3 regions of the Pelosinus sp. sgz500959 genome follow, and region 2 is predicted to be linked to each of the others. Evidence: riboswitches for the same ligand, from Rfam matches in the RefSeq annotation. Region 2 holds a riboswitch; each other region holds the start of a gene.
The links. Region 2 has a riboswitch for cobalamin ahead of ACAN52_RS04220 (cobaltochelatase subunit CobN). Riboswitches for the same ligand answer to the same signal wherever they lie in the genome.
Positions count from the first base shown of each region.

Region 1: linked by a shared signal. The riboswitch ahead of ACAN52_RS19880 (sirohydrochlorin cobaltochelatase) and the one ahead of ACAN52_RS04220 (cobaltochelatase subunit CobN) in region 2 are both predicted to bind cobalamin.
Region 3: linked by a shared signal. The riboswitch ahead of cobI (precorrin-2 C(20)-methyltransferase) and the one ahead of ACAN52_RS04220 (cobaltochelatase subunit CobN) in region 2 are both predicted to bind cobalamin.

Region 1 covers NZ_JBGJZL010000018.1:38,290-51,114, reverse strand. The annotation lists gene ACAN52_RS19900 (hypothetical protein) at 1-587, opposite strand, end outside; partial or broken gene msrB (peptide-methionine (R)-S-oxide reductase MsrB) at 828-1,271, shown strand; gene sfsA (DNA/RNA nuclease SfsA) at 1,290-1,976, shown strand; gene ACAN52_RS19885 (radical SAM protein) at 2,002-2,898, shown strand; cobalamin riboswitch at 3,041-3,223, shown strand; gene ACAN52_RS19880 (sirohydrochlorin cobaltochelatase) at 3,703-4,662, shown strand; gene ACAN52_RS19875 (sirohydrochlorin cobaltochelatase) at 4,899-5,705, shown strand; gene ACAN52_RS19870 (hypothetical protein) at 5,780-6,082, opposite strand; gene ACAN52_RS19865 (response regulator) at 6,346-7,038, shown strand; gene ACAN52_RS19860 (sensor histidine kinase) at 7,035-8,519, shown strand; gene ACAN52_RS19855 (YitT family protein) at 8,602-9,459, opposite strand; gene gnd (decarboxylating NADP(+)-dependent phosphogluconate dehydrogenase) at 9,679-11,091, shown strand; gene ACAN52_RS19845 (ABC transporter ATP-binding protein) at 11,197-12,825, shown strand, end outside.
Region 2 covers NZ_JBGJZL010000002.1:321,915-327,069, forward strand. The annotation lists gene ACAN52_RS04205 (sugar phosphate isomerase/epimerase family protein) at 30-983, opposite strand; gene ACAN52_RS04210 (hypothetical protein) at 1,067-1,351, opposite strand; gene ACAN52_RS04215 (sirohydrochlorin cobaltochelatase) at 1,388-1,708, opposite strand; cobalamin riboswitch at 1,833-2,013, opposite strand; gene ACAN52_RS04220 (cobaltochelatase subunit CobN) at 2,107-2,769, opposite strand; cobalamin riboswitch at 2,871-3,048, opposite strand; gene ACAN52_RS04225 (TonB-dependent receptor plug domain-containing protein) at 3,275-5,149, opposite strand.
Region 3 covers NZ_JBGJZL010000006.1:171,340-184,164, reverse strand. The annotation lists gene ACAN52_RS11450 (bifunctional homocysteine S-methyltransferase/methylenetetrahydrofolate reductase) at 1-1,536, shown strand, start outside; cobalamin riboswitch at 1,670-1,853, shown strand; gene cobI (precorrin-2 C(20)-methyltransferase) at 2,047-2,754, shown strand; gene ACAN52_RS11440 (ABC transporter substrate-binding protein) at 2,882-3,850, shown strand; gene ACAN52_RS11435 (FecCD family ABC transporter permease) at 3,840-4,856, shown strand; gene ACAN52_RS11430 (ABC transporter ATP-binding protein) at 4,857-5,648, shown strand; gene ACAN52_RS11425 (ABC transporter ATP-binding protein) at 5,653-6,492, shown strand; gene ACAN52_RS11420 (ABC transporter permease) at 6,492-7,232, shown strand; gene ACAN52_RS11415 (M20 family metallopeptidase) at 7,355-8,521, opposite strand; gene ACAN52_RS11410 (metal ABC transporter substrate-binding protein) at 8,714-9,679, shown strand; gene ACAN52_RS11405 (heparan-alpha-glucosaminide N-acetyltransferase) at 9,744-10,445, opposite strand; gene ACAN52_RS11400 (PAS domain S-box protein) at 10,704-12,776, shown strand.

The DNA.
Region 1 (12,825 bases), on a different contig from region 2:
GGAATAAAGCGGCTCAAGGTGGCAATGGTATCAAAGGGAGAGGAACCACCATCGACGCGGCCTGGCTGAATAATTGGGTCACCAGGGTAAGCATTGTTTTCTTCCGCAAGGACGTGGTTATTACTTAAGATATAATATTTTTTCGGAATGCCTATGTTTTTAGGAAGTAGGTCATAAACACATGTACCCATGGTTCCAGCTGTAATCCTAACATGACCAATGCTATAACCGCCTTGTGCTGGGCGAATACGTTCAGTGAGGTTAGAGGACCCAGCGCTAAATTGTGAACTACTAGTCTTAGCCATTAATCTTCCGACAGGAATAACATCCATATCGATGCCATAGAGTGACGATGGCAATAAATTGACCTTAGATAATTTATGGGAGGCTACTTTCTGAGTGACTAGCGCCATGAGTGCTGGTCTACCAGTAGGTTGATTGTTTTTCCATTTTACTCCGATCCCGAGCCCGACAACATTGGCAAATAAGTTATCAGGGTGCAAAAAGTCATCGACAACATCAGTGTGGAGTTGTTCCAACATAGCTAAATCAACTGCAGATAATGTCAGCTTATCCTCATTATTCATTGAGATGCTCCCTTCGCGGGACGTATTTATAGAATAAGAAATATACTATTTTTATATAATATTTGGTGGCGAAGAATTTGGTGCTATAAGTAAAATATTTTACGAAGAAGAATTTTAGTTGCAGTATTTGTAATTACTATTATAATGAAAATATTACTTGAGTTGTTATGAAGACTTGATTGAATAAAGAAGACTTGGTCACTGAATAAAAATGTAAAGGGGTGTTCTTTAATGGATCGTAAAAAATCTTGGGAAGATAAAGAAGAGTTAAAAAAACGTCTTACAAAGCTACAATATGAAGTGACGCAAAATCAAGGAACTGAGCCGTCCTTTGATAATGAATATTGGAATCATAATCATGCCGGGATTTACGTTGATATTGTATCTGGTGAACCTTTATTTAGTTCAATGGATAAATATCAGTCTAGCTGTGGCTGGCCAAGCTTTATTAAACCTTTATCACCAGAAGTTCTGATCGAAAAACCTGATGATAGTCATTTTATGCACAGAATTGAAGTACGCAGTAAAGAAGCAGATTCCCATTTAGGTCATGTTTTTAATGATGGGCCGACATCGACGAAGCTGCGTTATTGCATCAATTCAGCGGCGTTGCGTTTCATTCCGAAAGAAGACTTAGTCAAAGAAGGATATGGTCAATATCTTGATTTATTTACATCTCATTAGAACGATAGGGGTTATTGAATGAAGTATACAAATATCGTACAGGGAATTTTTATAAAACGTGTCAATCGTTTTATTGCTCATGTATTGATTAATCATAAGGAGCACATTGTTCATGTAAAAAACACGGGTAGATGCAAAGAATTACTGATCGCTGGGGCTGTCGTCATTCTGGAACCCGCAAGAACTCCAGAGCGGAAAACAGCCTTTTCTTTAATTGCAGTGTATAAAGGTGAACGATTGATTAATATGGATTCTCAGGTGCCTAATCATGTTGTATTTGAAGCCATGCAGGCAGGAGGCATTCCAGAGATAAGCGTAGTCAGGGCGATGAAAAAAGAAGTGACTTATGGAAACTCTCGATTTGATATTTACTTTGAATCAGATCATCAGCAGAATTTTATTGAAGTCAAAGGTGTAACTCTTGAAGAAGAGGGAATCGTGATGTTTCCTGATGCCCCTACCTCGCGTGGCACTAAACATATTTATGAAATGATCAAAGCTGTAGAGGCTGGATATGGGGGCACGATCTTTTTTTTAATTCAAATGAAAGATGTCCATTATTTTAGGCCTAATGTGGTAAGGGATCCAGAATTTGCTCAAGCATTAACACTAGCAGCTGCCAAGGGTGTTAAGCTACTTGCTTATGATTCAGTTGTACATGAAGATGAAATTGTTCTAGGAGATCGAGTACCGATCTTTTTGTAAGAGAAAAGTGAAATGGGTGATAATTATGTATTTTGATACTGCTGAGGGACCGGTATTTCGTCCACCGAGTGAGGCAAATAGTTTTATTTTGCGAGTGACCATAGGGTGCTCTCATAATCGTTGTACTTATTGTAATATGTATCGATCTGTCAATTTTCGTGTACGTACCATGGATGAGATCATGGCGCAAGTCAATGCAGCGATTAGTTATAAGGAGTATATTCGTCGGATATTTTTAGCTGATGGAAATGCTTTAGTCTTACCAACGGATACCTTATTAAAAATTCTTGCTATGTTAAAAGAAACTTTTCCTAAATTGCGCAGAGTATCTTGTTATGCTGGGCCAAAAGATATTTTACGTAAAACACCTCAGGAATTACAGCAGTTATATGAAGCTGGGCTAACTTTAGTGTATTATGGTATGGAATCAGGTGACGATGAAGTTTTAAGTCATATCTGTAAAGGCGTCAATGCGCAGGAGTCTATTGCTGCAGGACAGCGAGTCGTTGCCTCAGGCATGAAACTATCCATTATGGTGATTGTAGGTCTAGGAGGAAAAGCAGGTTCAAAAGGACATGCACACTATACCGCGATGGCAATTAATGCGATAAAGCCCAATATGTTAAGCGCTCTAACCTTGATGATGTATCGTGGGAGTGAACTGCGGGAAGAATATGAACAAGGGAAATTTGAAATTTTATCACCTGCAGAAAGTATGGGTGAATTGTATGAACTCATTCGTGAGCTTGACTTACCCCTTACCTCTCATTGTTTATTCCGCAGTAATCATATTTCCAATCATATTGCGCTAGCAGGTACTTTACCCCATGATAAAGAAGAACTGCTCAGTGCAGCTAAACGAGGAATGGAAGAACTCTCTATGCTCACAGAATGGGATGTTTATAATAATGTAGAACGATAAGATCATTGCACTTGATCGCAAAATGGTGATGATGGATTTTAGGGAAAATTTAATTATTTAACTATCTGACTATTGTAATTTAATAAAAAGTAGAGTATAGTTATTGATGTTAGTATTTGTATTGTAATGAATAACTTCATAATTAAATATTTTTGAAATAGGTGCCCTTCGGGGCTTAATAGGGAAGACCGGTGTAATGCCGGCGCGGTCCCGCCACTGTAATGAGGAGCAAACCCAAGGTATACCACTGAGACGTAAGTTTTGGGAAGGTTTGGGCTAGCAATGATCCAGAGTCAGGAGAACTGCCTATTTATCAATCACCGTTTTACCCACGAGCGATGGGGAGGGGATTAAGTGCCATTCAAGGTTGTATTGTACTTATATCCCGGCGTATTTTGCGCCGGGATTTATATATAACTAGGATGTTCTTAATGTAATCTCCCGGCTTGTGGTCGGGAGATTACTTTTTTTATGGTATGTGGCTATTTCGTATTTGGGTGCGTCATAGCTTGGCATATAGATCAAACTTTCATTATTCAATTTATTGCGATGGCTGTCGTGGGTTAGACAGTTGGTTCCGTGGATACGGAACTTCCTTTTTCAGTCAGGTGCAGTGTGGTGTAGGTATCTTACCGTTTTAAACACGACATGCTCTGTCATAAAATGAAGGAATGATCCTTCATAAAAAGTTGCGGTAGTTTAGTTGAAAACTTAGTGTTATTATAAGTGAGGTGAATGAGTGACAATTCAGTAGTCAGTAATCTAAATTTTATTTTTTAAATTTGAAAGGTTAGGTGTATCTTGATGAAAAAAATCATGTGGATATTAGGAATTTTATTTTTATCGGCAACTATGATTGGCGGAATGACAATGACGCAAAAAGTAAGTGCTGCTGCTGTTTCTGAGGGTAAAAAAGCTATTTTGGTGGTCAGTTTTGGTACAACTTATGGCGATACACGGAAAGTTACAATTGATGCGGTAGAACAAAAAATTAAACAAGCTTTTCCTGACTATGAAGTCCGTCAAGCTTTTACATCGCGCATTATTATAAAGAAATTAGCAGATCGTGATGGCATACACATGGATACGGAAAAACAAGCATTAGAAAAATTGAAAAAAGAAGGGTATACAGAAGTCATTGTGCAACCATTACACATGGAAGCTGGTGATGAATACGAAAAAGTGAGTCGTATTGTAGATACCTATGTACAAAATAAAAGTTTTTCTAAGATCTCTCTCGGCCGTCCTATTCTTTATTTTGTAGGACAAGAAGGAAAGCCAGATGATTATGCGATTGCTATTGAAGCATTGAAAACTCAATTGCCGAAATTAGGCAAAGGTGAGGCTGTTGCATTTATGGGTCATGGTGGTGTTAATCCATCCAATGCTGCGTATGGTGCATTGCAACTAAAGTTACAAGATGGTAAACTAAATAATGTATTTATTTTTACCGTTGAAGGGTATCCAACGATTGAAAACCTTAAGGAAACACTAAAAGAAAAGAAATTTAAAAAAGTAACATTAATGCCTTTTATGGTTGTAGCAGGTGATCATGCTAATAACGATATGGCCGGTGATGAGAAAGATTCATTCAAATCCCAGCTTATTGCAGCAGGATTCAAAGTAGATACCTATCTTCACGGGCTTGGTGAAAATGCAGCTATTCAAGATATTTATGTACAACATGTAAAAGATGTGATCGATGGAAAATACAATAAAAATGAACGAAGCAAAGATGCACCTGTTATTCCAGTGATTGATTAGACGTATTGATTCATTTCATACAGATAAACGACTGACGTTCTGACGATTCCATTCTGGATTTTAAAAGGAAGTATCAATACTGAAAGACACACAAGACTTGATTCAGATGGAGTTAACACTCTATCTGAATCTTATTTATACTTATCTACCAGGCTTTGGCCGCTTTTAACTCTCGTTTGTAGAAGATGTAAAGCTTAGAGTGGTTTAGTTATGGAATATAATAAGGGGAGTTATATATTGTGAAGAAAGCAATCTTAGTTGTTAGTTTTGGTACAACCTATCAACGTGGACTGGAGTCAAGTATTGAAAGCATTGAGAAGAAAATAAAAGCAACATTTCCTGATTATGAAGTACGCCGCGCTTTCACATCACGCATTGTGATCAAACGATTAGCAGCGCGTGACGGTCTGCAAATTGAGAATGAAAAAGAAGCATTACAACGGCTGCAAGACGAAGGTTATCAAGAAATTTATATTCAACCTCTACATGTGGTTGTTGGTGCAGAGTATGATAAGGTGAAAAAAATAGTTGTACATTCTGCTCATGCTAATGTATTCCATAAGATTGTGATTGGTCGCCCGCTTCTTTATTACACAGGGCAAGAAGGAAAAGCAGATGATTATTTAATTGCGATTCAGGCGATTAAAGAACAATTACCAAAGGTTCAAAATCAAGAAGCTGTTGTCTTTATGGGCCATGGAGGATTACATCCTGGGAATGCAGCTTATGCTGCCTTGCAGATGAAAATCGAAGATGCAGGTTTGGATCATGTATTTGTCTATACGGTAGAAGGTTACCCTACTCTAGAGAATGTGATCCCAAAATTAAAAAAACACAATATAAAAAAAGTCACTCTTATGCCATTTATGCTAGTCGCTGGCGATCATGTTACAAATGATATGGCGAGTGATGAAGAAGACTCTGCTAAATCGCAGTTGCTCAAAGCTGGATTTGAAGTTGATGTCTATCTTGGTGGTTTAGGAGAAAATTCTAAGATTCAAGATATTTATGTGCAGCATTTAAAAGATACGATGAATGTATAAAAGATAAAGGACTGTGTTGAATTTTTTTCAACACAGTCCTTTATTTAGTTTTAGGATTGCATATTGTTGGTTTTTTATTTTTGCTTATCAGCGGCAGTAATGGCTGACATCGTAGCATTTACCGCTTCATTACTACCGAAAAAAGCCATAGTATTCACATGTTGAGGACAATTGCCAACAATTTCAATAGCAATCACATTTCCAGCCTTCTGGCCAATATCAGTATAATAAAATAAACTAGGAAGATCAGTTTGAAGTAGACCGATCGCAGCAAAATGAGTATCTTCTACTAGTTTCTTTGACTCTTTTGCCGTTCGACGCAGTAATAAAGCAACAGTACTTGGACGTGGAGCATGGATGATACGAGTAATAATCATGATTCTCACCTTCCAACAAACAAAATATCGGTTTTTTTCAAACATTCCCTTTCAATATAAGAATACCCTTTGTATTTTATTGCGAGTTACTTCAATATTATTGTCATAGCAATTTGAGGTTGGTGAAAAGTTATTTTTTCATATGGGTATTATTAACATCTTGATCGTAATGATAAGGTTTGATAAATCATATATATAGCACTATAATATGATTTATATTATAGTGCTATATATACATAATTTATAAAGAAGGTGAGACAATAATGGTTGGACAGACTTTACTCATTGTAGATGATGACGCTCAAATTCGTGAGCTGCTGAACCTTTATTTTAAAAAAGAAGGATTTGCAGTTGAAGAGGCTGCTGATGGTGTGGAAGCCATTCGCAAAGTCGTAGAGAAGAAGCCTAATTTAGTGATTCTAGATATTATGATGCCTATACTTGATGGTATCGAAGTCTGTCGTGAAATACGGAAATTTTCTCGCATACCCATTATTATGCTAACTGCGCGCACTGAAGATGAGGATCGTATTATGGGGCTTGAGCTCGGGGCCGATGATTATGTTGCAAAACCTTTTAACCCTCGAGAAATTGTAGCTCGGGTTAATGCTGTATTAAGACGTGTTCCTGATATGGACTATGTTAAGGCTGATACAATTGAATTCCCACAATTAGAAATTAATATTACGGAACATACGATCACTACTTTTGGCAAACAAGTATCCCTTACAGGTAAAGAGATGGAATTACTATGGTGTCTTACATCTCACCCAGGAAGGACCTTTTCCCGGGAAATACTCCTTGAAAAAGTATGGGGTTATACATATTTTGGTGAGACACGTACTGTTGATACTCATATTAAACGTCTAAGGCAAAAACTAGGATCAAAAGAAAATACTCCTTGGGATATTCAAACCGTGTGGGGCGTCGGTTATCGTTTTGTGGTTCAACAATGAAATATTCATTGCAGTTAAAATTATTGTATAGTTTTATGTTGGTGATTGTAGTCATGCTAGTTGGCGTATCCTTTGGTGTATCTCTTATCATTAAGGAAGAGACGGTAGCAAGTAAGCAAGAAGAACTCATTGAAAAAGGCTCCGAATTGGCTCAGGCGGTGAGTTCTTTTCAACAAGAACATGGCAGTCTTGAAGAATTGCCTAGTTTTTTAAATAGCATAGATGGATTTGTTGAATCACGAGTCTGGATATTAAATCAATCACGACAGGTGATTGCCATGTCTACAGCCCAAAAAGGGCAAGGTGTACAAATCTCTAAAGTGAATCGCCCTAGCAAAGGGATGGGGGCGGGATTTATACGGAATGAACTTGATCCTGTTTTTGAAGGTAAAGTTTGGACCAAAATATTTGATCACCCTTTTTATGAGGAAAAAATGTTAGTAGTTGCCGTACCGATTATCGCTGCTGATGGCAGTGTAGAAGGTGCAGTACTGCTCAATAGACCAGTGACGGAAATTAATTCTTTTTTATATAATATTTATTATTCCATTGGGATCGCAGGATTAGTAGCTTTCCTTCTAGCTCTACTAGTTGTCAGTCGGCTCACACGTAGTATTGTTCGCCCGCTTAAGGCAATGCAAGAAACGGCTGCTGCGATGGCCAAAGGTGACTATAGTACCTCTGTTACCGTTGAAAGTCGTGATGAAGTAGGAAATTTGGGAGTTGCTCTCAATTCGTTAGCTCAAGATTTAGCCAGTTATATTGAAGAACTTAATCAAATTGAAAAACTTCGTCGTGAGTTTGTAGCCAATGTATCTCATGAGTTTCGGACACCTATGACGATTATTCGTGGATATAATGAAGCATTAATGGATGGTACTGTAAATGATTCGGAATTAGTCAAAAAATATCACAGTCTCATGGGAGATGAAATTCTACGATTAGAACGTTTAATTACAGATTTATTAGACTTAAGCCGTTTACAATCATCAACGGTACCGATGGAAAAAGAAAAATTGCCACTGGCGACGCTGGTTGATAGTGTTGTCAACTTAATCAGGCAACAGGCCGAGCAAAAGCAAGTCTCGATTATTGTTAATACGCAAAAATCAAACTCCGCGATTTGGGGCAATGGGGACCGTATTATCCAACTTCTGCTTATCATTGTGGATAATGCCTTAAAATATACTCCGGCAGGTGGTACAATTACCGTCGGTATAGTGATGGAAAATGATTGGGTTGTATTAACAGTGGTTGATACAGGGATTGGGATACCAGAAACAGATTTACCTTATATTTGGAATCGACTTTATAAAGTCGATAAATCTCATTGTCGCGCTAATGGTGGTACAGGCTTGGGATTGGCTATTGGGAAAGAAATTATTGATTTACATCATGCAGAGGTTAAAGTAACCAGTCAAGTACAGCAAGGTACAACCGTAACGATTCGATTTCCTCTTGCTGATAAAATATCAGAATGATGAATGAAACTCTTTCGCAATATCTGAGGGGCCAACAATCAATAAGTAAAAAAAAGAAGTTCGCCAGTTGGCGAACTTCTTTTTAATGGATTGCACGTTTCTTAATACGACCACCCATGACTTCATGTACTTCACTGATGGTCACGAAAGCGTTTTCATCGATCTCATCGATGATATTCTTTAATTTCGAAACTTCTAGTCGTGTAACAACTAGATATAAAACGGCACGATCTTCGCCACTATAGCCACCCTTGCCATTCAAGAAAGTAACTCCCCGACCGAGGCGAGCCATTACTTTTTCGGCAATAAGCTCTGATTTCTCAGAGATAACCATAGCAGCTTTGGTTTCCTCTAAACCTTCAATGGTAATATCAATCATCTTAAATGCGATAAAATAAGCAATTAGAGAATACATGGCTTTATCCCAACCAAAAACAAGACCAGCACTAGTCAAAATGAAAAGATTAAAGAACATGACAATTTCCCCAACAGAAAATCCCGTCCTCTTATCTAAGATAATAGCGACTATTTCTGTTCCATCTAACGATCCACCATAACGTATAATTAAGCCGACTCCGATACCTAATATAATACCGCCAAATACAGCGGCAAGCAAAAGATCTTCGGTTAATTGTGGTAGTGGATGTAGGATGCTAACCCAGACAGATAAGGAGCAGAGGGAAAATAAGGTAGATATCACGAAAGTCTTTCCGATATGGTTATAACCTAAGATTAGAAATGGAATGTTTAAAACAACGATAAACATGCCTAACGGATAGTTGCTAAGATAACTGACCATAATAGAAATACCAACGATTCCTCCATCAATGATGTTGTTAGGAATCAAGAAAAATTCGAGACCAATTGCTGCGAGAGTTGATCCAATAAATAAGAATAAGAATTTGAAAAAATAATTTAAAGATGTGTTTTTTTTCGTCATAAGACCTCCCTAAAATTATAATGGTACTATAAATATAACATAATCTAGAGAAAAACACAAAAAGAAGTGTAACACATTTAATGAAAATAGGTCAAAAGTCCGTGAATACTTTACAATTGTTGTAATAAAGAAAAAAATATCTATGTGTGACAGGTGTTGTCTCATTATGTCTCGAATAATATTAGAGTATAGTACTAATAAGAAAGGACGGAGAAAATGATGAATAAAAAATATGATATTGGACTTATTGGACTTGCAGTGATGGGGGAAAATCTAGTCCTTAATATGGCCAGTAAAGGTTTTAAAGTGGTCGTATACAACCGTACAGTGAATAAAGTAAATGAGTTTTTAGAAAAAAATAAGGACTATGATACCATTGGCGGTGCCTATTCTATCGCTGAATTGGTTGGGATGCTCAGTAAACCACGTAAAGTGATGCTAATGGTTAAGGCTGGTAAGCCCGTTGATGATATGATTAATGAACTCCTTCCTCACCTTGAAGAAAATGATATTATTATTGATGGTGGCAATTCATTTTTTGAAGATACAAGACGACGGACGACTTATCTTCAGGAAAAAGGAATTCAGTTTGTTGGCGCTGGTGTATCGGGTGGCGAAGAAGGAGCATTAAAAGGTCCTAGTATGATGCCAGGAGGCAGCCCTAGTGCTTATGAAGAATTAGCACCGATTTTTACGCGAATTGCAGCTCAGGTAGAGGGTCAGCCTTGTTGTTCCTACGTTGGTCCTGATGGGGCAGGTCACTATGTAAAAATGGTTCATAATGGAATTGAATACGGTGATATGCAACTTATTAGTGAAGCATACTACATTATGAAAAATGTTCTTCAGTTATCAACCGAGGAGTTACATAAAGTTTTTTCAGAGTGGAATCAAGGCGAATTGGATTCCTACTTAATTGAAATTACGCGGGATATTTTTACACGCAAAGATGAAATTACGGGTCAACCATTGCTCGAAGTTATTTTAGACAAAGCTGGGCAGAAAGGTACTGGTAAATGGACCTCTCAAAGTGCATTGGATCTAGGTGTTCCCACGCCGACCATTACAGAAGCTGTATTTGCCCGTTGTATGTCGGCTTATAAAGACGAACGTTTGGCTGCAGCAAAGACATTAATAGGCCCTCAGAAACAATATAAAGGTGATAAGAAACAACTCATTAGCGCTATTCACGATGCTCTTTATGCTTCAAAAATATGTGCTTATGCTCAAGGGTTTGCTTTGCTTAAAGCCGCAAGTGCAGAGTATGGCTGGAATCTTAATTTTGGTGAGACTGCTTTATTGTGGCGAGGTGGTTGTATTATCCGTGCTCGCTTTCTTGATCGGATCAAAGAATCCTATGCTGATAATGGCCAGCTTGTGAACCTAATGATGAGTCCCTTCTTTGCAGAGATATTAGCAAAGGCTCAAGATAATTGGCGCTTGGTCGTTATCACGTGCAAAGAGCTTGGTATTCCAACACCGGCTATTAGTGCATCGTTAGATTATTATGATAGCTATCGAAGTGCAGTGTTACCGGCGAATTTACTTCAAGCACAACGCGATTACTTTGGGGCTCATACGTATGAACGTACTGACCGTTCAGGAATCTTTCATACAAATTGGAATGACTAATTTCTTATAATAAAACTCCTGTAAAGTGCAGACACTTTGCAGGAGTTTCACTATTGTAAGAGTAAATAGAGTAGTTCAGACAAATTTTTCAAGGGGAATTTAAACATGGAATTTCTGAACAAATATAGAAGAAAATATGGTAAATCTTTTTGCTTATCAGTATTTTTTGTCATGTGTGAAACCATGTGTGATCTGATGCTACCTACGATTATGGCACGAATTATCGATATCGGTGTTGCCGCCAAGGAAATGGATTATATTTTGTCCATGGGGGGCGAGATGTTATTGATTACAGTACTTGGATTTGCAGCGGCAACTGCTCGAAATCTAATATCAAGCCGTGTTTCTCAAGCCTTTGGGACGGAATTGCGATCCGATTTGTATAAGAAAATTCAACATCTTTCCTTCGAAAATATTGATCAGTTTGATCGAGCTTCATTAGTGACTCGACTCACCAATGATGTGACTCAAGTGCAAAACTTTGTAAATGGACTAATGAGAATTTTTATCAAAGCCCCTCTGCTTTGTATCGGAAGTCTGATTATGGCCATTCGTCTCAATTACAATTTATCATTAGTACTCGCAGTCGTTGTTCCTGTTGTTGGTATTTTAATTATCGTAAATATGAAATTGGGGTATCCGCTTTTTAATAAAGTCCAGCAGGCTCTTGATCAGGTTAATAGCGTTATGAGGGAATATTTATCTGGTGTACGAGTTGTGAAGGCTTTTAACCGCTTTGAATATGAAGTAGAAAAATTTAATGATGCCAATAGCAGGCTGCAATCTAGGTCAGTGGAAGCCATGCGATTGATGGCGGCATTTGGCCCAGGAATCATGATGAGTGTGAACTTTGGCATCGTTGCGGTACTCTGGTTTGGAGGAATTAGAGTCAATAATGGCGATATGCAAGCAGGACAGATCATTGCATTTATTAACTATATGACACAAATGTTATTCTCATTAATGCTGATTTCCATGGTTTTTACGTTGTTCGTACGGGCCAAAGCTTCGGCGATGCGTATTCAGGAAGTGTTTCTTCAAGAAAATAGCATGAAATGGGAAGAAAACGCCATAGAAGGTAGCACTCAAAAAGGACAAGTTGTTTTCAAAAATGTATACTTCTCTTATGAAGGGAAAACTGAATCATCTGTGATTAAGAATATAAATCTGACTTGTATGCCTGGAGAAATCATTGGAATTATTGGTTCAACGGGTTCAGGAAAGAGTAGTTTGGTCAATCTGATTCCTCGTTTTTATGATATTACTTCAGGTTCCCTCAAACTAGATGGTGAAGAGATTGGGAAGAGCAATCCACATAGAATAAGAGAAAAAATAGCCGTCGTTGCGCAAAAAACAGTATTATTTACTGGTACGATTATTGAGAATATCCGGTGGGGAAAAGAAGATGCTACGATCGAAGAGATTGAAAATGCGGCAAAAATTGCACAGGCACATGATTTTATTATTGAGTTTCCTGAAGGTTATCAAACAAGAGTCGGTCAGGGGGGAGTTAATTTTTCTGGAGGGCAAAAACAACGGGTATCGATTGCAAGAGCCTTGGTGAGAAAACCTGAAATTCTGATTCTTGATGACTCTACGAGTGCTATTGATGTTGTGACGGAAGGTAAGATCAAAGAATCCTTAAAAAAATATATGGATCATTTGACTTGTTTCATGATTGCGCAACGGATCACTTCGGTCATGGATGCAGATAAAATAGTCGTCCTTGATCAG
Region 2 (5,155 bases):
AAAAATAAGCTAATTAGGATATACGTCAACTATAATTGTAATGCTTGTTGCTGTACCAAAATTTTTTGAGACCATTCTTCTATAGTGGAATACATGAACTCATGTACCAAAAAATCTGGTTTAATATAATTGATTAATCGTTGAACTTCACTAGTAGCAAAAGGCTGATGCTGATCTATTTGTAAGACGTGATTCATAATTTCAGTTATACTAAATTTTTCTGTCTTTCGGAGCTGGCTCTCTTTTGCATACTCTCCTGAAAGAGATTTGTGTAAATGAATACCTCGCACATAGGAACGATATTCGCCTAAATCATGTAATACAGTAAGAATATAATCAATACCCTCAGATTCCGTTTTTAACTCTTGATTGGTATTCATTAGATGTCCTGTATCCAACATGATTCCTACATTAGGGTGCTTCACACCGTTCAATAATCTAGCAGCCAATGTAGGATTTTTGAGAGTAAGTCCCGGCCACCATAAATTTTCAAATAATAGTGCTATATCTGTTGGGATCTCATCTGCTAGTTCATTAACGAGTTCAATGGTAGCTTCGATGACTTCACTGTCAGAAGAACTAAAATTCCCACTAAAAAATTCTGGTACTCTGGCATGACAAACATGAAAAACCATATATTTCGCACTGGCCTTTACTGCAGTTCGAATATTTTCTCTATAAATGTTAAGCCAATCACTACGTGTTAATCCTCCATAGCAGGCGATAATCCCTTCATTACTGCCAAACTGTTTGAGTAACTCTTGATTATCACCACGCCAAAAATCAAGCCAAGTAGGCCAAAAGCGTAGATGGACTCCTTGTACCCATTCTTTTTTATGAACAAATCGATCCCATGGCGCACAAAACATCATTTCTAATCCATCGATATGATGATGATTTAAAAAAGTCTGTAGACATTCTGCGTTATTATGAATCAGTTCATTATCACATGTATAATTAGATATATTAACAAGTTGTATCATTATCATAAATCCTTTTTTAATCGCTTGTCCCTAAAGATCGAGCAATTTTATTTTAAGGCTACCCTATCCAGTATTCTTTGCTATCATTCGATCCCTTGATTAATAACTCGTACCTTAGCGACCTTAAAACTTTCTTTTAGCATTGGTAAAAATTTTTTTTCGATGATGGAATAATACATTGCCTTACCTGTGATAAGGAGTAACAGATCTCCGCTTCTTTTTAAACTAATCAGTGAATTGATATATTTATTGAAATCCTGTTCACCAATCATCAATTTTAATTGATGCAAACCTGATGATAACTCTGGTAATTCTACAGCAATACGTTCTGTTAAAGGCGTAAATGGAACAATTGTGAAATTTGACATTATATTTTCCTCCAATTATAATTCATTTTTGTGCTTTTATATTATGTAAGCATTTAACTTATCACTAGGATCATCATAATGGTATTCAGGAGTTGATAAATAGGATTCTTTTAGTGAAATAAAAATAACTTCTTGATATCCTTCTCTTTGTAACCTTCTAAGAACCTGTTGGGTAGTATCGAGTTGCAGATCATTTTTCGGAGCTATTTTTCCAATGACAATTGGCGATGAGATAGCTCGGCGTACTTCATAATCAGGAAATTTACCCTTAATTTTATCTTCTATACTTTCCATACCAGCCTTTAAGATGTCATAATCATTTGTATTAGTACCAACAACTACAATGGCTTTTTTCATCTTATACACCTCCTAATTAAAATTTGAGATGCAAAAATCCCGGCACAAATTATGCCGGGACGAAATAAGTACAACAAAACTATGAAGCTATCGTACAAATCTCCTCCCCATCTCTCGCAGGTCAAACGGTGATTGTTATATAGGCAGTTCTCCTGACTCTGGATCATCGCTCCCCCAAACCTTCCCAAGAATTTCATCTCAGTGGCATACTATGGGTTCACTCCTCATTACAGTGGCGGGACCGTGCTGGCTTTTACCAGCTTCCCTATTAAGCCCCGAAGGGCACCTATATCATTATTATTAAATTTTAGTGATTTATCACACTAATTACTCTATAGTATCTATTGAGATTTGTCAATTATTATGATAACCTTTTTATTTTTACTGAATCTTCTTCATTATATCAATCTCTCTGTATTTTTCATTGTTGCCTCACTATGCAAAAATGCCCACTTCTTAGCTCGTCTTGCCATCTGTTTTATAAGATCTGGTATCGAATCCTCTTGACTTGTTTCATTCACAAACTGTCCGCTAGAAGGAGTACCTCCCCCGTGAGATATGTTATATCCTTCTAGTACAGGTACACCTAATTGATTTAAAAAAGTTTTATCAACGGGACGTCGTTTTGTTAAAGAAAATTCAAAACAATTGATGAGCACATCAATAATTGGTATACCGTGGTCATAAAAATATTTTTCGACAGTTTCATTAATACTAGGTATATTTTTATCATTATTACCGAACCAATGACTAAAAATTCCAATGACATTTAAATCTATTTTCTCTATTTCGTCAATTAACATACTGTAATTCCCTGTATCTCCCTTCACCCACTCATCGCGAGAAAAGATAATACCGACTGTCAGCCTTTTCCTTTGACAAAATTGATGATGATATCTTTTAGTATTTGTAAATACTTGGTTTGCCAGAGGGTGAAAAATACCATTCCATACTAAAGATCGGGACATTGGATCATCACACTCTTGCTGTGAATAATGCTGTAGTCCCCCATAAAGTAGATGACTACGTCTTATATTTTCCTTATAGGTAGTAGTTAACATATTATATCTCTCCTAAAGTAAAAAATCTCCATACTTAAGAAAGTTATGGAGATTCTGTAATGATTTATAGCAAATAAAATCCCAACGTAAAAATACGTCAAGATGAAATAAGCACAATAAATAAATCTGACTCTGGATCATTGCTCGCCCACACCTTCCCAAGACTTTCCTCTCAGTGGCATACTATGGGTTCACTCCTCATTACAGTGGCGGGACCGTGCTGGCTTTTACCAGCTTCCCTATTAAGCCCCGAAGGGCACCTACATCATTTGATATTTATTTGTGATATTTTTCACTTTATAGTAAATTGAAAACGTTGTCAAGACTTTTTTTGAGATGATGTGAGGCAACCTTATATGTTTTAGTAGTAACAAAAACACCTTCGCCCCTTTGAGATATAAAACTCCCAGTACAACATGTACTGGTTGAAATTCAGTGGTGAAATCACACTGAATTTCAACCAGCTTCCCGAATAAACTCTAGAAAGTATCTTAGGACAAGAATACTAGAATTGTTGTGTATAACCTAGACGATAAGAACGTGGCAATGCGTAATATGGTGTCGTACTATGAGTATTAATATCACGACGATCCAGTAAATTATCAATGGATAGATTAATGGTTTTATTCTGATCCATTGCGTAAGCTACTGTCAGATTCACCGGTAATTGAGGTTTGTCCGTATATGCCCGATCTCCTAAATAGCTCGCAGTTAGATTGCTTGTCCAACGATCATATTGATATTTCAATGACGTGTTAAATTGCACTCTACCATATTGTGAAATCCACTGATTCCCACTATAAATTTCCGGATTCCCATAACTAGCTCCTACTACATAACTAAAAGCTTTGTTAAGCTGTTTTTGATAACTCATTTCAATACCCGTATTACGAAAAGGTATATTTTCTGGTATGTAATATGGATCAGCATTGGTACCATGATTTACATATTTAATAGCATCATAATCCATGTTAAACACGGCAACTTTGATCGAACTATCTTTTCCTTCCCATTTTAAACCGGTTTCATAGTTCCATCCTTCTTCCGGTTTAAGATCTGCATTTGCCCCAGAAATAGTGCCAGCAGTATCATATAATTGATTAAATCCAGGCATTTTAAAAGATTTTCCTGCATTGATATACCAGGTTTTATTTTCTTCAAGCTTTTTTAAAACCTGCAATTGTGGGCAGAAAGCAGAAAGTGTATCACTATTATTTTTTACATATTCTTGGCGAACACCTAAAATCACCGTTGTGTCTTCACTTACTTTTTTACTACCTTGCAAAAACATAGAATATCCATCCCTAGACTCATTAAAATTGACTGCCGAAGCTATTGGTAACATCACTTTTTTACGATAATTTTCCCGGGAGTAGCCAATACCACCTAAAAAAGTAGCAAAAGAAGTTTCCCAGTTGGTTTGAGCATCTATTCCATATTCAGAAAATTTATACTTTTCACTATTACTATGTACTTTACTAGTATTTAGCCCAGTATATTTGTTATATTCTCGGTCCTGTACATTAGTGTAAACATTTATATCCCATTTATCACCATCATAATGCAAACGAGCATAATCTTTTACATCATCATATAAAGATGATTGCGTTTTCACATTCCAATTTATATTGGAAGTCGTGCCTGAATATTTATCAAAAGAATATTCATTTTCTACATGCTCATGGGTAAAAGTCAGCTGATCACTCACCTTATAAGACCATTGGAAAGAATTTTTATCGCTACCACCAGTACCATATCCAGTATCAGAGAGCCCCTTAACAAGCCCAATTTTCTGTTCTACTGCCGTTATATTAAACTTTCCGTCTTGCAAAGATAAACTATGGTTCTTCTGTCCAAAATTCCCCTGTGAATAGGTTATACTATTCTTAATATCTTTTTTGGTAATTACATTAATGACTCCGCCAAAAGCATCTGCTCCATATAAAACAGAAGCAGCACCTTTAACGATTTCCACTCGTTCAACATTTTGTACTGGTATGTCTTCTAAATTATAGTAGCCATCCATATTTATTTTTACACCATTTATTAATACCAAGGTTCCTTTTTCGGAACCTCTCATCACGGCTTTAGATGTCATCCCAGCCCATGATTGTCCCCCTGGTCCCATAGAATGGTAAATAATCCCTTCCGTATAACGTAGAGCCTCTAGTATATTCGCTGCTCCAGTTCCTTTTAATTGTTCTTCTGTATAAACAGTTACATAAGCAGGAGTTTCCAAATCTTTACTTTCAATCTTGAGAGCTGTGACAATTATTTGGTCTAGACTAAAGGTTTCGCTTGCTTCTGCGCATACACTAGGTAATAATAGACCAGCAGCTAAAGCAGTGCAAATCATTTTACTAAGTAATTTATGTTTCATATTTTC
Region 3 (12,825 bases), on a different contig from region 2:
GATATTGCACATGAAGTGACTGCCAATAAAAATATATTCGTGGCAGCAAGTATAGGACCGATACCAGAAATGGCTGATCATATCCACATTGATCAAGAAAAGATTATGGCTGATTATCAATTTATCGTCGATGTTTTTTTGGAGCAGGGCATCAAAATATTTATTTTTGAAACTTTTAGCGATGTAGTCAATCTTGGAGAAATTAGTAAATACATCAAGGCGAAAGATCCCAATCTATTTATCTTGACTCAATTTGCAACGACTCCAGAAGGATTTACTCGTAAAGGGATCAGTAATGAGCACATTGTAGCTGAAGTGAAAAAAACGAAAAATATTGATGCTTATGGATTTAATTGTGGTGTGGGTCCCACCCATCTTTATAATTCCTTGCAAAAAATAAATATGGGTGAGGATATTGTCGCCGTAGCCCCCAATGCAGGATATCCAGAAATTATACATGAAAGAACAGTATATATTCAAAATCCGGATTATTTTGCTGAAAAGATGAAGGAAATTGGTGAATTAGGCGTAAAAATTTTAGGTGGATGTTGTGGTACGACTCCTATTCACATTGAAAAAATGGCAGAATTAATTCATACTGGTTCAGATCGATATGTGCCCAAAGAACAAATTGTAACAAAAGAAAAAGTCATTTTTGGAGTGAATCAGTTAGATGGTTTTGCTGAAAAAGTAAAACAGGATCAGTTTGTCATCGCTGTAGAATTAGATCCACCATTTCATGCAGATGTTGAATTGATGTTAGATAATGCGCGAGTTTGCAAAGAGTCAGGTGTGGACGTGATTACGATTGCTGATTCACCCATGGGCAGAGCTCGGGTCGATTCAATCATGATTGCTGCAAAAATTAAAAGAGAGGTCGGAATTGAGGTAATTCCTCATGTATGTTGTCGAGATAAAAATTTAAATGCGTTAAAATCCTCTCTACTTGCGGGTTATGCTGAGAATATCCGCAATATATTAGCCGTAACGGGTGATCCTGTTGCCATGGCAGATAAAAATGATATAAAGAGTGTTTTCAATCTTAATTCATTTAAATTGATCGAACTGATTGCTACAATGAATCAAGAAGTATTTGCTGGACAACCGATTCATATTGGTGGGGCATTGAACTTAAACGGACTTCACCCTGAAGTTGAGGTAACGAGAATGGGTAAGAAAGTGGATAGAGGGGCTAAGTTTTTCTTGACCCAACCTATATTTGATGAGAATGTCATTCACTTATTACCACAACTCAAACAGGATGGGAAAGCTAAAATTTTGGGAGGAATCATGCCGCTGGTTAGTTATCGCAATGCTCATTTCTTGAATAATGAGGTGGCAGGAATTCGAATACCAGAACATATTTTAAACCAATTTGATAAGAATATGGCAAAAGAAGAAGCCGAACTTCTAGGAATTGAAATTGCCGTAGATCTTGCTAATAAAATGAAAGATCATGTACATGGATTTTATTTTATTACACCATTCAACCGAGTTGAAATGATTAGGAAGATTATAAAAAAACTCAATCTATAACGGACAGAAATAAGTTTTACTTGAGATTGTTAGAATTATCTTTACTCATCTGCTCTAGGATCGAGAGAAGAATGATTTGTGGTTGACAAGTTAAAATATTTGTTATAGAGTTGTAAATAGAGAACTCTGAAAATTACATATTGATGGTGTAGGTGCCCTTGGGGGCTTAATAGGGAAGTCGGTTAAAATCCGGCGCGGTCCCGCCACTGTAATGGGGAGCAAATCCATGTATATGCCACTGGGATAAAGTATCTTGGGAAGGTATGGATAAGCTACGATCCAGAGTCAGGAGAACTGCCTATATGACAATCACCGTTATGACCTGCGAGAGATGGGGAGGGGGTTCGTACAGTTGTACTGTATGTTGTGTCAAAGCGCAGTTGTGTGTTGACATGTTCATGGTTAAAGTACTGTTATAATTGTAGACATCCACATCTTCCGGTTAGTATTAACGGAAGATGTTTTTTTACGTTAATTTTCAATGAATACACAGATTTTAAGGAGGATATTATGTCAGGAATTTTTTATGGTGTTGGTGTAGGACCAGGAGATCCAGAATTACTTACTTTAAAAGCAGTAAAGGTGATACAAGCAGCCGATGTAATTATTGCTCCTAAGACTGAGAAAAAAGAAGATAGTACAGCTCTATCGATTGCTCGTCCTTATTTAAAAGAAAATGTTGAAATTTTAAAACTTGTTTTCCCTATGGTTAATGATGCTAATACCTTAACAGAAGCATGGGCAAATAATAAAGTAGCCATTCTTGCAGAACTGCAAGCTGGGAAGAAAGTTGTATTTTTGACCTTGGGTGATCCTATGTTTTATAGCACTTATATGTATATTTATCGTTTATTAAAAGAGTCTGGTTTTGGAATTGAAACAGTACCTGGCGTGCCAGCTTTTTGTGCCATTGGCAGCCAATTAGGCCAGCCTTTAGCAGAAGGAACCGATGTACTTAGCATTATTCCAGCAACGATGGAAGATGAAGATATGGATAAAATCTTGGCTTTATCGGACAATGTTGTTTTAATGAAAGTCTACAAAAATTTCACGCAAGTGGTAGAAAAATTGAATCAACATGGTTATGGTGATAATGCAGTCATGATTAGTAAATGTGGATTACCTGACGAGCAAATTAGTTATAACTTAGATGAAGTTGATGGAACGCAAGTTAATTATCTAACAACAATTTTAGCAAAAAAACGCAAACTTGGTTAATAGACCATTTATTTGCCGGAATAAATAGATGAATTTTTGCCGGATATTTTTATCCGGCATTTCTTACGAAATGAGGCTTGGCGCAAGCCAAGTTTTCTTTATTTTTACATCTGGAAGGGGTGTTTTTGTGAAACGTAAACTAATTTATTTAGCTTTTATCATTAGTATGATCAGTTTGATTTTTTCTGGGTGCAGTTCTCAGGCCAAAGAAAAAGCAATCACTCAGACGAGCACTGAATATTTACGTATAACTGATGATGCAGGGCGAACTGTAGCGCTGCCACAAAAACCACAGCGCATTGTGGTGTTGTCAACATCGTTTTTAGATGTGTTATATGGGGTTGGTGGTCAAGCTGTTGGGAGACCTAGTTCTAAGAGTCCTGCTGTTTTCCCAGCGTCGCAGAATGCATCTGAAATCGGATTTATCTACAATGTGAACAATGAACAAGTCTTAGCCTTACAGCCTGACTTAGTCATTGGTTTTCAGGGGATTCATGAAAAAATAATTCCTATTTTAGAAAGTAGTAAAATTCCTGTCGTGATGCTGAAGATGAAAACCTTTGATGATATCATAGCTAAGATAAAATTATTTGGTGATATTGTAGGCACACAGTCCGAGGCGCAACATCTAATTGATAACATGCAAGTAGAGATTAATAAAGTAATTGCAAAGTTACCTGCCCAAAGTAAAAAAGTTGTTATTTTGCATGCTACGGCTAAAAATGTCACAGTAGAGCTTGATAATAGCATTGCAGGTAATATAGCAAAAATGTTAAAAATTAAAAATATCGCATCTGGCAGTAAGCCGCTTGAAAGCGATCCAGATATCGCTCCTTATAGCTTAGAGAAATTAGTTGAGGGAGATGCAGATGCAATTTTGGTTGTGACCATGGGTAATATGACGGATATTGAAAAAAGAATGAAAAGTGATATTGCAAGTAATCCTGCGTGGGCAGGATTGCGTGCCGTAAAAAATGACCAGATATTTTTTCTGCCATCTGAACTTTTTCAATTAAATCCTGGCATTCGTTTTCATGAATCCGTAGAATATATGGCGAAAGTGATCTATCCAGAGGTTTATGGCAATGTCAAATAGAAATTTTTTTTCATATGCTGGATTGCGTGACCGAGGGATTTGGCGAATTTTTATGTTACTCATATTTACCTTATTAGCAGTTGGCGGTATTATCTTGAGTTTAACCAAAGGGGCTTTGGCGATTAGTTTACAAGATATTGTATCTGCCATTATTTCTGACCAGTCAGGAGCAAATCGACAAGTTATTTGGAATATTCGTCTTCCAAGAACCTTAGTTGGTGCTCTTGTTGGTATTAATCTGGCCCTTGCAGGAGCTATACTCCAAGGAGTGATGAAAAATCCTTTAGCTGATCCTCATATTATTGGTATTTCATCAGGAGCAGGTTTGGCGGGGGTAACGATTCTGATACTATTTCCTCATCAAGAGTATTTAGTGACTCCGATTGCTTTTGTAGGTGCTATGGCGGCGGCGATTTTTATTTATATACTTGCCTGGAAAGGCGGCATTCGTCCAGTCCGTATTATTTTAGCCGGGGTAGCCGTTTCGGCATTTTTAAACTCAGGTATTTCGGCTCTGATGGTTTTTTATAGTGATCGCGTCCATGGCGCTCTCATGTGGATGGTAGGGGGCTTATCGGCGCGTAGTTGGCCTCATATTGATATTATCTTGCCCTACACTATCGTGGGCGGGATTTTGGCACTACTTGGTGCTAGGCGACTTAATATTTTAAATTTAGGGGATGACATTGCTCGCGGTCTTGGCCTTAATGTAGAAGTGTCAAGGATTGCCTTAACAGCAGTGGCAGCTTTATTGGCAGCAAGTGCTGTCAGTGTCGTTGGACTTCTTGGGTTTGTCGGTTTGATTGTACCCCATGCGGCACGATTGTTAGTAGGTTCTGATTATCGTTATTTATTACCTGCTTCTGCTATTTTAGGCGTGGCTGTTGTTACTTTAAGTGATACCTTAGCAAGGGTGGCATTCTCCCCTCTTGAGATTCCAGTCGGTATTATTATGGCTTTTGTCGGCGCACCTTTTTTCTTGTATCTCTTAAGGAGGGATGCATAAATGACAATCATGAACACACAAAATATAGCCGTGGGGTTTGATGGGAAAAGCGTTCTAGAAAACTTAACCTTAGAAGTTGAAAAAGGACAGATTATTTCCATCTTAGGTCCGAATGGTTCAGGTAAAAGTACACTACTGAAAGTCTTATCACGCAACTTAAAACCAGATCAAGGTAATGTTTATTTAGATGGACAAAATTTGACTGAGCTGAGTAATAAAGTCATTGCCCGAAAAATGGCGGTTTTACCCCAATCACCAGAGGCTCCGAAAGATTTAACCGTGCGAGATCTAGTAGAATACGGCCGTTATCCTCATCAACAGTGGTGGCAGGGAAAGTCGCAAGAAGATGATGAGTGTGTCAGTTGGGCTTTAGTGCAAACTGGTCTTGAAGAAATGTCAGACCGGATTGTCAGCACTTTGTCTGGTGGTGAACGCCAGCGGGTGTGGATTGCCATGGCATTAGCGCAAAAACCAGAAATCCTATTACTTGATGAGCCGACGACTTATTTAGATATTTGTCATCAATTGGAAATTATGGAATTGTTGGCAGAGTTTAATCGTGTGCATAGGATTACTGTTGCTATGGTACTTCATGATATTAATCATGCTGCCCAGTATTCGGATTGTGTTGTAGTCTTACACCAAGGGAAAATTTTTGCTGTAGGCAGGCCTCAGGATGTGATTACATCACATACCTTGCGCACAGTTTTTGGCGTTGAGAGTGAAATAAAGATTGATAACTTAGGTAAACCAGTTGTACTCATTACAGGTTTAACTAAAAAAAGAGGATAGAAGTATGATTCATATTGAAGAGTTAGTTAAAAAATTTGATGATCGGATTGCGGTTAATCATTTGTCTTTGGACATTGCCCAGGGCGAAATTTTTGGATTATTGGGTCCAAATGGAGCCGGTAAAACCACAACCATTCGAATGCTCACCATGTTGACCAAGCCAACGTCAGGTAAAATTATGATCGATGGCTGTGAAGTGGCCCACGGTGGCCCCTGTGTGAAAGCTGTAATTGGCGTAGTGCCTCAGCATTTTAATTTGGATATTGATTTAACGGCATGGGAAAACCTTGAACTTCATGGCAGGCTTCATCATATGCCGGCAGAGGTTCGGAAAGAGCGAATTACTGAACTATTAGAGTATGTAGAACTCAGTGATCGTGCCAATGATATGGTGCAAAAATTTTCAGGGGGCATGAAGCGGCGTTTAATGATTGCAAGAGCTCTTCTTCATCGACCTAAAGTTTTGTTTCTAGATGAACCGACAGTAGGTCTTGATCCTCAGGTGCGCAGGCGCCTCTGGGAATTGATTCGTCGTTTAAAAGGAAAGGGACTGACTGTACTGTTAACGACTCATTATATTGAAGAAGCAGAAAGTTTATGTCAGCGAGTGGCGATTTTGGAAAAAGGCAAGTTAATTGCGCTGGATAGTCCAGTCGCCTTGTGTCAACGTTTAGGTGCTTATGTTGTAGAGTGGGATGAGGCAGATGGTTGTAAAACAAAGTTTTTTGCTGATCGTGCTATGGCTTCTGAGTTTGCTGGGACACTTACAACGACGACAACCTTACGCCAAACCAATTTGGAAGATGCATTTGTTGAATTGACAGGGCGAAAGGTGGTAGGCTAATGCTCTATGATATTTGGACAGTCTTTTGGCGGGATTGGTTAGTACTGAGGCGGCGCATTGGACGGTTTATTTTATCCCGTATGGTTTCGCCTATCTTATATCTTGTTGCCTTTGGTTGGGGACTTGGGCGTAGTATTCAAGTGAATCAAGGGAGTTATTTGGATTTTATCGTACCTGGTATTATTGCGTTAAACTCCATGAATATTAGCTTCATTTCAGTGGGTAGTCCTTTAAATATGAGTCGGTTATATCATAAAACCTTGGAAGAATATTTAATCGCGCCTATTGGTTCTGCCTCCTTTGTGATTGGTAAGGTACTGGCAGGGGCGCTGCGAGGTTTGATTTCATCCGTGATTATTATTGCCTTAGCTTATGCATTTGGTGCTCATTTAACGATTAATGTCTGGTTCTTGCTCGTCTTAACATTGAATTGTTTGGTCTTTGCTTCTATGGCATTAGTGGCCGCCATGATTATGAATTCTCATGAAGATATGGCCAATTTTAATACCTATGTACTGTTACCGATGTCATTTTTGTGTGCTACATTTTTTGTCCCAGATCATTTGCCAGTTCTCTTGGCTTGGGTGATTAAAATATTACCTCTTACACATGCAAGCCATGCCTTACGATCTATTTCTTCTGGTGGTTCAGTGCCTATGACTTCGATCTTTATGATGGTAAGCTATATTGCCTTATTTATTAGTACTGGGGTATGGCTAATGAAAAAAGTACGTGAATAAGCATGTTAGGCTTATCCACGTACTTTCTAGGGAATCAGAAAGTATTTTACTATTTTGATTGTAAGTAAAAATGACTAGAGATTTCCTCTAACTTTAAGAACTTGGCGTAAGTCAAGTTCTTTTTATTTGAGAAGTGTAAGGGCTGCTCGCGTCATAATTTCGACTCCATGAAAGAGAGCTTTTTCATCCATATCAAATTTAGGATGATGCTGGGGATAAATAATCCCCTTCTTTTCATTGCCAATACCGACGAACATAAATGCCCCAGGAACTTTTTCTAAGTATTGGGAGAAATCTTCGCCACCCATTACAGGATTGATTGTAAGAACCTTCTCGCTGCCCAGTGATTCTGCACCAGCGTCAGCAAGTACTTTGCTGATGTCGGGATGATTAATCACGGGTAGAAAACCTAAATGTTTATCAAAGGTAAAGGTAGCACCTGCTGCTTGGCAGAGGCCCATAGTGACTTGCTCAATACGATCAAAGAGGGCTGTTCTCATTGTTTCATTAAATGAACGAACTGTACCATTTAAGATGGCCGTATCAGGAATAATATTAAAAGTATCACCGGCTTTAAAGAAACCAAGGGAAATAACAGCTTGTTCCATTGGGTCAACATTGCGGCTGACAATGGTATTGAGTGCTACTGCGATTTGTGCGCCGACCAATAGGGCATCGACTGTCTGGTGTGGCATGGAGGCATGTCCACCTCGACCTTTGATTTTGATTGTAAATTCATCAGGTGAAGCCATCATGGGGCCGTAGGTAATACCGATGGTTCCAACTTCAAGGGTTTGCCAGAGATGGGTGCCAATAATGCAGTCTACGCCAACTAATGCACCATCTGCAATCATCATTTCCGCTCCGCCAGGGAAACGCTCTTCACTAGGTTGAAATAAAAGACGAATCGTCCCTGAAAATTCATTTTTTAACTCAACGAGTGTTTTGGCTACACCAATCAGCATCGCAGTATGCCCATCATGACCACAGGCATGACACACACCAGGATTTTGTGATTGGTAAGGTTGATTGCATTCATCTTGAAGTTCTAAGGCATCAATGTCAGCGCGGATTGCTACGGTCTTGCCAGGTAATTTTCCTTGTAAATCAGCAATGACACCTGTGTTAGCAATTTTTTTTGGCTGAAGTCCAAGAGCTAAGAGTTCGTCCATGATTTTCTGTTGGGTATTAAATTCCTGGGCACTCAGTTCGGGATGAATATGAAAATGACGTCGTAAATTTACAATTGAATCATAATGTTTTTCAATAAGAGCTTTGATGATCGCCAATGTCTTTACCTCCGCTTATTCTTTTATTCTCATTATATACCTGTAGGAATGAAAAGATAAGAGGGGAGAGATAAATCCATTAGCATAAAGAGAGTGATTTAAATAATGAATTTTTTAGACCTTACTTTACATTGTAAAGAGGATATGATATTATTTGCTAGATAATAATATTCTTATTAAGGAGCGTGGATTATGAAAAAAGAGTGGAAAATTTTAGTGAGTGTCAGTATTGCACTGCTCGCTGTAGTTTTATTCGCTGGATGTGCTGGAAATAAGGTAAAAAATACTGAATCAACTAGTGGTTCCAAAATAAAAGTAGTTGCGACTGTATACCCTGTATATGAGTTTGTTAAACAAGTAGGTGGAGATAAGGTCGATGTGGTCATGTTGATTCCACCAGGTGCGGAGCCTCACGATTGGGAGCCGACTGCAAAAGATATTACTCGTCTTAAGGATGCGAAAATCTTTGCTTATCATGGATCAGGATTTGAGCCCGTTGAAAAATTGCTAACGAAAGATGTATTAGGTACGACTGTGCCAGTTCAAGTGAGCAAAGGTGTGGCGAAGTTAGCCGATCACCATGATGAGGATAAACATAAAAAAGATGATCATCACAAAGAGGATAAACATGATCACGAAGGGGATTCTCATATGTGGCTTGATCCTCTAGCCGCACAGCAAGAAGTCAATAATATTCTAACAGCATTAATCGCAGCGGATGAAAAAAATGCTGCTTACTATAAAGAAAATGCTGAAAAGTTTAATAAACAATTATCAGAGCTTGACCAGGAGTATAAACAAACCTTATCGACGATTGCGCGTAAAGATATCATTACAAGCCATGAGGCTTTTGGATATTTAGCTGCTCGTTATGGACTTAATCAGGTTGGTATTATGGGCCTTTCCCCTGATGCTGAGCCGACTCCAGATAAAATGGCTGAAATTACGAAGTTTTGTCGTGAGCATAATGTGAAATACATATTCTTTGAAACCCTTGCCAGTCCTAAATTAGCCCAGACGATCGCAAAGGAAACGGGTGCAGAATTGTTAGTATTGAATCCTGTTGAAAATCTAACAGAAGAAGAAATGAAACAAGGCAAAAATTATATCATGATTATGAGAGAAAACTTAACGAATTTAGTAAAAGCATTGAAATAACATAAAATAATACCCCGATTTTATACGTTGTATAAGATCGGGGTATTGCTTTAGCTAAAGGAGTTCATTGGTATACAGTATGAAAGAGATATAACAACAACAATAAAATAGGTTGATGTGTGAGATAGACAGCAAGAGAATGTTGACCAAGCCAACTAATTACAACTTCTGGTTGGTGATGAGAAAGCTTTGGGACAGAAAAATTTTTTTTATCTCCATACAAACTTTTTCCTAAGATGATACCAGATAAGAAGACCCCATACCAGGGGAAGATTGGGTAATAGTCCATTGAAATAAAAGAATTACTTCTAAGGCCAATTGGAAAGAGATAAGGGTTACTGATGTACTGGTCAGAAAATGTCGTGCCAATGATCAGCGTTGTACAGCTTAGGATAATGAGTCCATAGATTGGTAAGCGGCGTATAAAATGAGCAGATAGTAAACTGATACCGAGAAAGTGTAAAATACCGAAGCGGATATAATAGTTTTCATTGTATAGATAAGTTACTAGGGTCAATAACATAGCCCATAAAAAAACTTTTATACCATGTCGTGTACTCTTTTTTCCAAGTGTACTACTGACACCACAAATTAACATAAAAATGATAGCTGAGAGTTTACCTTCCAGATACCAAAAGCCACTTAAATAGTCTAGAGGATAGGAATAAAAATCTTTTAAGTCCACAATGAAGTGGAAGATAATCATTAGAATAATGGCAAGACCGCGAATAAAATCAATTTCCCAAATACGATGATGAATGATCATTTTAAACCTCCCATAAGAGCTATACATCATTTTAGCCAATCAATCTGTAAAAAGCAATGGGATATAGAATTTATATCAAATGCATGAAAAAAACGCATGGATATTTTAGTGAAAAATGGAGGCATCATATTTAATTCAGGTTATATAGCAGGTTTTGAAAAAGATATATCGAAATAAACAGTGAATTGAAAAAATATAAAATTATCGATGGAATTGAGAGGGATCATTCAGAAGTGAATGAGATAAGGCGGTGGTACTGTGAATGAGGTAAAGACCATATTCGAATGCACTGAGATAACAAAACAATATAGCGAGCAAGTCGATTTTTTGCAAAAAATTATTGATACCATCCCCCAGCCAATTTTTTTTAAGAATACAAATGGTGAATACCTAGGGTGCAATCAAGCCTTTGAAAAATTTCATAGACTGACTCGGGACCAAATTATCGGAAAAACTATCTATGAAGTAACAGCTGATGATGCGGCTCAGCTTTACCATCGTCAGGATGAAGCCTTATTTAGAAAACAGGAAGTTGATGTAGAGGAAAATATAATTATTAATGATAATCGTCTTTTTGTAATGAATAAAAAGACTTATTTAAATGATCAGGGCAGTATTGGCGGTCTTGTTGGCATTATTAATGATATTACAGAACTCAAAGAACACCAACAAGAATTGCAACGAAGCCAGGAACGTTTTAAGGCATTGGTAAATTCCATGGAAGATATCGTATTTACCTTAGACTTAGATGGCGTTTGTTCAGGATTTTATGGTCAGTGGGCGATTAACCTTGGTTTATCGGATAAAGAGATGAATAGCAAGAAACTCGATGCAATCTTAGGTGATAGTTATAGAGAATTTGAACAGAAAATTATCCCTAAGATACTGTCTGGACAACATATTCTGTATGAGTGTAGACTGAACTTGCCAACAGGTATGAGGGATATTCAGATATCCTTATCCCCTATATATGGCGAATATAATAAGATCGCCGGCATTGTGGGTGTCGGACGGGACGTTACTGTGCAGAAGATGGCACTAGAGTCTCTCGGGAAAAGTGAGAATATGCACCGTAGTCTTGTTGAGGCAACACCCTATGGTATTATTATGACGGATGTGAGTGGACAAATTCAAATGGCGAACCAGCATTCAGCTAGTTTACATGAATTTGATGACCCTGAAGAAATGCTAGGACGAAATATTTTAGCAATGGTGATACCTAAAGATCGTAAACTTCTTCAAGGCAAATTTTTTCAGGTTCTTGCCACGCAACAGGCACAAACTTTAGAATGTATGTTATACAAAAATAATGGTTCTTCTTTTATGAGTGAAATTCTGACTTCATCAGTACTCGATGAGCAAGGAAATCCTATCCTGTTTATTAATGCTGAACGTGATATTACAGAACGTAAAAAAATGGAAGATACTTTAAAAACACAAAATGAAGAATTACAGTCTATGTTATCTCAGCTACGCGCTGCACAAATGAAACTAATTCAACAAGAAAAATTGGCAGGGATTGGTCAACTGGCAGCAGGGGTTGCCCATGAAATTAATAATCCACTAGGATTTATTACAAGTAACTTTACTAGCTTGAAAAATTACGTAGACCGTTTAAGTATGGTTCTCAATGAATATCGAAATTTAGTACAAATCATAGAAAATAGTGATGGGTCTTCCCTATCTGAAAGTATAAACTTGATCCATAAAATAGAACGGGAAAAGAAAATTGATTTTGTATTGGAAGATATCAAAGATCTATTTAAAGAATCCACTGAAGGATTGGAGCGAGTGGGTAAAATTGTTACGGGACTACGCACCTTCGCTAGAATTGATCAAGATTCAAATTTTCAAGAATATGATTTAAATGCTGGAATTAAGAATACATTGCTCATTGCTAAAAATGAAATTAAATATTGGGCTAATGTAGAAGAAAATTTTAGTGATATTCCGGTCATTGAAGTCGTAGGTAGCTATATTAACCAAGTATTACTGAATATTATTGTCAATGGAGCCCAAGCTATTAAACAAAAAGGCACAGAAGAACTTGGATTGATTAAAATTACAACATACGCCGATGATGAATTTGTTTATTGTGAAATTGCCGATAATGGTATAGGGATTAGTGAACCAAATCAGCAGAAAGTTTTTGAACCATTTTTTACGACCAAACCCATCGGTCAGGGAACTGGTTTGGGACTCAGTATCTCATATGATATTATTGTGAATAAACATCATGGTGAGATTATTCTTCAGAGTATGATTGGTACTGGTACTACCTTTACTATAAAACTTCCGATTCATCAAGGACAGCAAGAGGAAGTCATATGACCATGATAATGATCTGCTAAACAAGGGAAAGTTGCACTATTTATTTAAA